4 regions of the Marinobacter fonticola genome follow, and region 4 is predicted to be linked to each of the others. Evidence: predicted binding sites of a transcription regulator. Region 4 holds the regulator's gene; each other region holds the start of a gene.
What was found. The regulator FliA, encoded in region 4, starts transcription of late flagellar genes. The targets are predictions, from matches to a motif close to CTAAAGTTTNNNNNNNNNNNGCCGNTAA.
Positions count from the first base shown of each region.

Region 1 (2,186 bases), 130 kb from region 4:
CAACGCCGTGGATACCAACTGATCGAACTCTTGCCAAGGCATTTCCAAGCGATAAGGGGTGATCACGTTGACATCGAGGGCGTCACGCACAGCCAGGGAACTTTGGACAACCGCTCCGGCGAGATCGGCATGCTCGTTCAGGGCCTCAGACGAGCCTAGCGCGACCTGGAACTCCGACTCGAGCCGGCCGTGAAGATTCGTTAGCCGATCGAAAAGCTCGTTCATGGCATCGGCAAGCGCGTACCCGACCTGCCCTTGAGCCAGGCTAAAAACGGCAAATGTGCGCACCTGCCCCTGGGCGCTCATAGCGTCATGCAGCGAAGCCACCCCAAGCTCCATCAAGAGCTGGTTCTCGGGCGACGGATCCTGGGATAGACCGGAAACCTTCATTGTCGAGGCAAGCAGGGAACGGCCCCTCTGAACGAATTCCTGGTAATACTTGAACTGGGGATCGATGTTGCTCTGGAAAATGTCCTCTCGCTTCAGCGTTTCCCATTCCTGCTGAAGCGCTTCCACTTGGATGCGCCAGCTTCCGCTGCCATCGAAAGATACATCTGCCGCCAGCAAACGCTCGAACGACGCATCGATCACTGCGGCGGCCTCAGCGCTCTTGCCGAGAATATTTTCATCGTTGGTCATTTTGCCGACGGACCGGTAATCCCGATAGGCGTAGGCTGCCCGGACCAGCTCGTTGACTTCCCTGACTTGCTCGAGCCCTTCCGCCTCGTGGGCAATCGCCGCGATAGAGCTGTTGAGCTGACTGACGAGCAGATAGGACAAGCCACCGATCGGCAGCAGGAAGAGAATGCTGATCAGGCTGAACTTGTAGAACATCGGCAGCCTGTTCATCAACGCGACTGCTGGATACAAAAGTTGCTTCACTGATCCCCCTTAATACTCACAGTGCCAACTGGCTGGCTATCGCCATTGTTATTGTTCGCCTACCGCCGAGTGCCGAATTGCATAACCGCGTAACGGAAACAAGCACCCTCTATCCCGGAGCGAGTGTCAGTGGTTTACCTACTATTATGTCGTCAGATTCGTCAGAAACTTGAGGCTGGCTTTGTTTATTTATTGTTATTTCGCGTAGCGTCTTCTCGATGGGGTACCGGCAGCTTGCAAAGTTACACCTTAAAAGAGCCAAGTCTTGGAACGCTCACAGGTTGAAACAATCGTAAATCGAGACCGCAGAACGCGCTGACGCCAGGCGTGTACAACAGCTATTCAAAGCCGCCGACGCCCTATACGAATACACCGCTGATAGCGAGCAGCGCCAGCACACAGATCCACACCAACATGCTCCGGTTGAGCAAATCGCGTACGGCCCGCAAGCTGCGTTCGCCGTAATCCGGCCAATCGCCGGGGTGGGCGCTAGCGAAGCGTTCAGGGTCGAGAGAATAGCTGGAAAGCGCGCCATTGGCACTGACGAACAGCAGATCGCGTGATTTCACAGCGGGATTTAGCAACTTTTTACGTGTGTGGCTCAGCCAACCGCTCAAATCACCGGCAATACCAAAGCTGAAACTCAATAGCCGGGCCGGTACCCAGGCCATGAGTGAAGTGAAGCGAGCAAACGGCACACGCGTTGCAGCATTCGGCCAATGGTCCCGCCATGCCAGCAAGAGACGCACTCCGATAACCCCGGCCGGTCCCAATAGCACGTACCAAAATATCAGCAGAAAGTAGCGTTCGAAGATGATCAGGATGAGCTGCCGCGCCAGCGAACGGTGAAGTTCTTCCGGCGCTGCGGCCGCGCCACGCTCTTCGGCAGGAATCAGGTGATTGACGTGATGCCAGGCAGCCTTGGCATCACCGCGCCGCCAAGCCTCGCCATAAGCCCGGATCGGATTTCGCCAGCCGGGAACGCCCATGGCAAAGACCAGCACCATCAGATCCAGCGGCCAGGTCAACATCCACCAACTGCTGCGGCTCAGCCCGATATCAATCAGTGCAACCAGGATGATCGGTACCGCCAGCAGCAGGATCGGCAGCGCCGGGCGGGATTCGTGGTCGGTTTCGGCGCCCGGCATGCGCGCCAGTCGCCGGCGCAACACCGGATCCAGCCCCTCGTCCTGGGTGCTATCCAAAAGACGACGCACGCCGTAAGCCACCAGCAGGATAATGAAACTCAAGAGTTGCGCCCCGCGTCTGTGTTTGGATGAGCGCCGAGGGCCTCGAAAAATGCG
Region 1 covers NZ_CP043042.1:1,734,945-1,737,130, reverse strand. The annotation lists gene FXO11_RS07755 (methyl-accepting chemotaxis protein) at 1-834, opposite strand, end outside; gene ampE (regulatory signaling modulator protein AmpE) at 1,242-2,132, opposite strand; gene ampD (1,6-anhydro-N-acetylmuramyl-L-alanine amidase AmpD) at 2,129-2,186, opposite strand, start outside.
Region 1: the regulator FliA is predicted to act here: its motif matches at 1,029-1,056, upstream of FXO11_RS07755 (methyl-accepting chemotaxis protein).

Region 2 (2,186 bases), 770 kb from region 4:
AAAGAAACCAGGCACGGTTCTTGCGATATCTTTTTCCCACAGGCCTCGATGATCCGTCGAAGACAAAAAATCGTCAATGGGCCGTAGGGGGAGTTGACCTTATTTACCCCCACCGTTCAACTGTAAGCATAGGACATACTGCCGGTTATGCGCATCATCATTTTATTGCTCCTGGCTGGGCTGGCCCTGAATTCCTCACTGCAAGCCGCCGAAAAAACGACGTCCGAGGATTTAAGGCACGCCGCGAAAGCGTTCCTTACCGACTTTGCCGAACAAAAAAAGAATGAAGGTTATGCCGTCAAGCACAGCCTGGGCACTATCGATTCGCGCCTCAACCTCGCGCCCTGCCCGGCCGGTCCCGCCGTCAAGTTCTCCAGCAACCCGTTGGAGACCACACAGCCCACGCTAGAACTGTCCTGTTCTGGCAAGCGCCCATGGCGATTGTTTCTGTCCACATCCGTAGAAATCCGTGGCGAGGGCTTGGTCGCTGCCCAGCCTCTCAGCCGGGGGGACCGAGTCACAGCGGATATGATCGATAGCCACCCCATCGTTATCAACTCAGTCCGCCGCGGCGCTGTCACCGACCGGAAGAACCTGATCGGTATGGAACTGCGCCGCTCGGTGAATGCCGGAACCATATTTACGCCCGACATCGTGATAAAGCCGGATGCCGTCGCTCGCGGAGATCATGTTATTATCGTAGCCCGTAGCGGACCCATTGCCGTCGAGTCGCGCGGCAAAGCGCTCGCCAACGGTCGTATTGGCGAACAGGTACTGGTTCAGAACCTGCGTTCGGAACGCACCCTGAGGGCCATGGTCACCGCACCGGGACGGGTGGAAGTGCCGATGTAATCACCGGGTTCGGATTTGCGGATCAGACTTGCCGCAAGGCGGCAGAATCTGGCCGTAAAATTCTTGCAAAAGACGCTAAAGGTTTGCCCGCTCCGGCCGATACACAATGAAACCGGATTGCGTAAAGCAACTCATCAGCATGTGCAGGTATCGTTATGACAGTTGACTTCAATGGAATTGGCCCCGGCCAGGTCAACACCAAAACCAGCTCCACCAATACCGACAAGGCGGCTCCAAAGAGCCCGGCCACGCCTACCGAGCAAGCCCGTACCCAAGGCTCGCGCCCGGATAATGTCAGCCTGAGCAGTCAGGCGCGAGACCTCAAGAAGCTTGAGGAACGCCTGGACAGTTACCCGGAAGTCGATGACGCGCGCATCGAGCAGATCAAGTCGGCCCTGGCAGACGGCAGCTACAAGATCGATGCAGAAAAACTGGCCCAAAAAATGCTTGATATGGATAAAAGCATTTTTGGGTGAGTAAACCATGGCTGCTATTGACGAGTTAAGATCATTACTGCAACAAGACATCCAGCAACTCGAGCAATTGGGCGGGTTGCTGGCTGCTGAAAAGAACCATCTCAAGTCTTCGGATGTGGACGGTCTTCAGGCACTGACGCAGGAAAAGAACAGAATTCTCGGCGACATTCGAGAACGCGCCAAGCGTAAGATCCGCGCGCTAGTGAACATGGGTTTTAAGCCCCAGCAAGGCCAACCCTCAACGTTCATCCGTAGCGCCGGGCTAACGGAGCTGACCCAGCTCTGGACCGATGCCGAGAATCGCCTTAAGGCGTGCCAGCGCATGAACCAGGTCAATGGCCGAATTATCGGCAATTTGCAACTTCGCCTGGGTCGCCTCACCGAAATCTTCCGCGGCTGCTCCGAACAAGCCAAGTTGTATGGCGCCAAAGGCCAGTCGGCGGCCGTCAGCCACAAGAACGTTCTGGCAAGCGCCTGATCAGGCTGTATTTCGAAGGGCTGGCACTATTTCGAAAGAAAGACGGTTCGAAAGAGAGACGGGCTTCAAAGAAAAACAGGTACTGTTTCGAAAAGAAGGGGCGTTGAACACTCGTCCGTAAAGCCGGGGCCGAATCACTATTCAGCTCCGGTTTTTAATTGTTTATTGCGCGGCTCGCAGCTCAGTGCGCGTAGATCGTCATGCTCGACGCCGGAGCGAAGCGGATATCGTGTAGGCTCACATTGCCCATGGATGGCCCGCTGGAGCCGGAAACGCGAATGTCGTTCATCTCGATTAACTCAATCCGCTCCGGCAACGCCAATCGCAGGCCGCCATCCGCCAGCACCTCAAAGCGCGGCGTATCGGCCCGGTAATGTACG
Region 2 covers NZ_CP043042.1:2,372,625-2,374,810, forward strand. The annotation lists gene flgA (flagellar basal body P-ring formation chaperone FlgA) at 148-852, shown strand; gene flgM (flagellar biosynthesis anti-sigma factor FlgM) at 1,008-1,328, shown strand; gene FXO11_RS10555 (flagella synthesis protein FlgN) at 1,336-1,806, shown strand; gene FXO11_RS10560 (pilus assembly protein PilB) at 1,988-2,186, opposite strand, start outside.
Region 2: the regulator FliA is predicted to act here: its motif matches at 928-955, upstream of flgM (flagellar biosynthesis anti-sigma factor FlgM).

Region 3 (2,186 bases), 1.7 Mb from region 4:
GCTGGATCGTCGCCGCCATCTGGTTAATGGCGGAAGCGATCTGGTCGGTTTCCGAGCCTTGCTCCTGTACCGAAGCGCGGGTCTCGACCGCGACCCGGCTAAGCTCTTCGGCGGCGGAGGCCACCTGGTCTGTGGTTGCGCCGACCTCCCGGATCGTGTTTTGGATCTTGATGGTAAAGGCATTGAAGCGCCGGCCCAGTTCAGCGAGCTCGTCGTTGCCGTCTTCCGGTAAGCGCTGGCGCAGGTCGCCTTCACCCTCGGCAATTTCCCGCATCAAGTCGCTGACGCGGTTTAGTGGTTTGGTGACCGTGCGGCCGACAGACAGGCCAATCAGCAAGGCGGCGACAATGACAGCCAAGGTGACAAGCGCAAAGAACATAATGGCCTGGTCCACACTCGCCTCTACCTCGCCTTGTGCCTTTGTTAAGGCAACCTGAATATCCGTTGTATAAACGCCAGCGCCAATCATCCAGTTCCACTCCGGGATAATGGTGGCGTAAGACACTTTCTGCTCGATGTTGCCGGTCGCGGGATTGGGCCAATCGTAGGTATGGAAGCCATCACGCTCCGCTGCCTTGATGATGTTGCTGATCAGCTTGCGGACGTCGGGATTGGTCGTCGGCCCTTCGCGGCTCGGATCGGGTCGGTAGGCGAGGTTGAACAGATCACGCTGATAGGCGAACACGTAGTTGTTGTCGCTGAACGTAATGGACCGGATGCGTTCACGGGCCTCTTTCTTGGCTTCGTCCTCGCTGAGGGTGGGATCGCCCATGGCCTCCCGGATAACCGACTGCGTCGTCTCGACGATGTTTTTCAGGCCGGCCTTGCGCGCCTCGATCAGGTTTTGTCGAAGCAGCTCGATTTCGGCCTCGCCGCCACTTCTGAGCTGGTTCACGGTAAGCCAGCTCAAGGTCAGGGCCGTAAGAACAACCGGAACCAGCACAGCAATGAGCAGGCGGGATCGAATACGCAGACGATTGAATTTACTCATTAGCGGATATTCCGTTGGGTGAATATGGCAATTAATGCTTTTTCTAACTTTATTATCGGCAATGTCTCCTGTTCCTGTAGTTCGAAAATGTAAACAACTGTCGCTGAAGGTATTCGCGAGTGTTAAGGCACTGCCGGTAAAAACGAGTGCACTGTCTGGTAGGGAACGTGTGCCGACATTTTTCGCACACCGGCTAGTGGGTCGATGCGGACAGGGGTGATATCAGGGGTGATATAAGGCGTGGTGGGCGTTTACTGCGGGAAAACTGGCCTGTTCATAACCTCTACTCCAGCAAGGCCAGCAACTGACCGTCGCTGCCGTAAACATCGGGCCGGTAGGTGATCTGGCCGGAGGCATCAGCTTCGGCCGTCCAATACGCCATTAGGATGTAGACGCCGCGGGGCAGATGGATGTTCTGGGATTCGCCGGATGTCCGCACGGTTTCGAAGTGCTGCTTGAAATCGGGGCTGGCATGGCGGAACAGCATTCGGGTCAGTGTCATCGCGTCTTCCACCCTGACGCAGCCTGAGCTGTAGAATCGATTTTGGCTCTCGAACAGGCTCGCCGCCGGCGTGTCGTGCAGGTAAACGGCGAACGGATTGGAAAAACGAAGTGCCACCTGGCCCAGGGCGTTTCCTGGCCCCGGGTCCTGGCGCAGCCTCAGGCCATGCGGGTTGCTCCAGTCGGCTTCGGTCTGGGTGAGCTCATTGCCCTCCCGGTCATAGACGCGGATGCCCCGTTTGCTCAGGTAAAGAGGATCCCGCAAGATCGAAGGTAGGGCGTCACGCAGGAAGATACTGCGCGGCATATTCCAGTGCGGGTTGACCGTGACGTGGGTGATCACCGATTTCAGTTCCGGCGTGGCTCTTCGGGGCTTGCCCACCTGAGCCCGGCCGGACCAGATCAGGTCGCCATCCTCGTAGTAGTGGATCCGTGCCGCGGCGATGTCCACCAGCAGCAGCGTGCGTTCCATATCCCGGGCCAGCCAGCGCAACCGCTCCAGGTTGGCTCGAATCTGTTCCAGGCGCTGCTGCGGCGAAATGTTCAGCTCGTCTATCGTGCGTGCGCCCACCTTGCCGTCCACGGTTAGACTATGCCGGCGCTGGAAACGCTCCACCGCCAGCTCGAGGTCATCGTCGAAGGGCGCGCCGAGCTGGCCTCGTACCGCTGGTGGCGAGGTCAGGTAGCCCTCCGC
Region 3 covers NZ_CP043042.1:3,287,595-3,289,780, reverse strand. The annotation lists gene FXO11_RS14685 (methyl-accepting chemotaxis protein) at 1-991, opposite strand, end outside; gene FXO11_RS14680 (L,D-transpeptidase family protein) at 1,275-2,186, opposite strand, start outside.
Region 3: the regulator FliA is predicted to act here: its motif matches at 1,044-1,071, upstream of FXO11_RS14685 (methyl-accepting chemotaxis protein).

Region 4 (2,186 bases):
TGGCCCTCGGGCGGCAATCAATAAACAAAATACCTTCGCGAGAGACCGTATCCGGCATGAGTAGACCAAATCCGGTTCAGGTAATCGCCGTATCCGGCGGCAAAGGGGGCGTTGGCAAGAGTAACGTCTCAGTCAATCTGGCTATTGCCCTGGCGCAGATGGGGCGTCGCGTTGTCGTCCTGGATGCCGATCTGGGACTGGCCAACATCGACGTGTTGTTAGGCATCACAGCCAACCGCAACCTGGCCGATGTGTTGTCCGGCGAATGCGAACTTCGGGACGTCCTTGTGGATGGCCCTGGCGGTATCAAAATCGTGCCGGCCTCTTCCGGTACTCAGCGCATGACGCAGCTGACCATGATGGAGCATGCCGGCCTTATCAATGCGTTTAGCGACTTGGGTGATCAAATCGACGTCCTGATCGTCGATACGGCGGCCGGGATCTCCGAGGGTGTGATTAGCTTCTTGCGGGCCTCCCAGGAGTTATTGCTGGTCGTCTGCGATGAACCGACCTCCATTACCGACGCCTATGCCCTGATCAAGTTAATGAATCGCGATCATGGGGTTAGCCGTTTTCGCATCCTCGCCAACCAGGTTCGCAACGATCAGGAAGGCAAGCATCTTTTTGGCAAGCTGACCCGCGTTACCGAGCGCTTCCTGGATGTTGCGCTACAATATGAGGGCATGGTTCCTTACGACGAGGCCGTTAAGAAAGCGGTTCAACGCCAGCGTGCAGTACTCGATGCCTATCCGCGGGCAAAGGCGTCGCTGGCTATCAAGGCGTTGGCACAGAGGGTCGACAACTGGCCGTTGCCGTCATCGCCCCGGGGTCACCTTGAATTCTTCGTTGAACGCCTTGTGGATGTCTGAAACGCATCCTGAGCGACGGATTTGACGGTCGATCATTTTCTGGAGCTTCCGGCTGAACGACGGGCTCCCTGAGTTGGGCAATCCGAATTCATGAAGTTGGCAAAAGGCCTGGGAATCTACCATCAAACCAGCGAGCGTAAAGCGCATGACTTAGTCGAGCTGCATGCGCCGCTGGTTAAGAAAATCGCGCTGCATCTCCTGGCGCGTCTACCTGCCTCTGTTCAGTTGGAAGACCTCATGCAGGCCGGCATGATTGGGCTGCTGGAGGCTGCGCAGAAGTATGAGGCTACCAAAGGGGCATCCTTCGAAACCTATGCGGGCATCCGTATCCGTGGCGCCATTGTCGATGAAATTCGCAAAGGCGACTGGGTACCCCGTTCCGTACACCGCAATTCCCGGCGTATTGCCCAGGCGATCAAGGCGGTCGAGGGTCGCACGGGGCGCGAGGCCACCGATGCCGAGGTGGCTGAAGAGCTCGATATGCCACTGTCCGAATACCACGCCTGCCTGGCTGATTCCAGCGGCGGACGACTTTTTAGTCTCGATGAGCTAAATGAATCCGGCGACGTGCCGATAACCAATGAAGACAGTGGTGCTGACGTACCGTTCGAGGCCTTATCTTCGGAAGGTTTCCGGCGCAGTCTGGCCGAGGCCATTAGCAGTTTGCCCGAGCGCGAGAAGCTGGTTCTTAGCCTTTACTACCAGGAAGAGCTGAACCTCAAGGAGATCGGTGCCGTCATTGGGGTGAGCGAGAGCCGGGTCAGTCAGATTCATAGTCAGGCAGCCTTGCGGCTGAAGGCCCGGTTGAGCGGGTGGCAGGCGGCCTGAGCGCACATTTAAATTGTAGTTTTTGGTAAGGGGCGCTTTACAGATCGCGCCAAGCGGACAGAATAGGCAATGCTTAGAAACTGCTAGGCTGGTGTAGGGCTTAGGCCCTTTTGTCGGGTAGGAGATTCGAGCTCCTATAACGCACTAAGCAAGTTCACGAGTCGTTGCTTTTCCGGGCTTTAATGAGTGGAGGTCCCATTGGACAAGAACATGAAAATTCTGATCGTGGACGATTTTTCCACGATGCGGCGGATCATTAAGAATCTGCTTCGCGACCTTGGTTTCACCAATACCGACGAAGCGGACGATGGCAATACAGCGTTGCCCATGCTTAAAAGCGGCAAATACGACTTCCTAGTCACCGACTGGAACATGCCTGGGATGTCCGGGTTCGAGCTGCTGCAGGCCGTGCGCGCGGACGCCAACCTGAAGAGCCTCCCGGTGCTGATGGTGACCGCCGAAGCCAAGCGCGACCAGATCGTTGCTGCG
Region 4 covers NZ_CP043042.1:1,602,475-1,604,660, forward strand. The annotation lists gene FXO11_RS07170 (MinD/ParA family protein) at 57-869, shown strand; gene FXO11_RS07175 (RNA polymerase sigma factor FliA) at 960-1,697, shown strand; gene cheY (chemotaxis response regulator CheY) at 1,896-2,186, shown strand, end outside.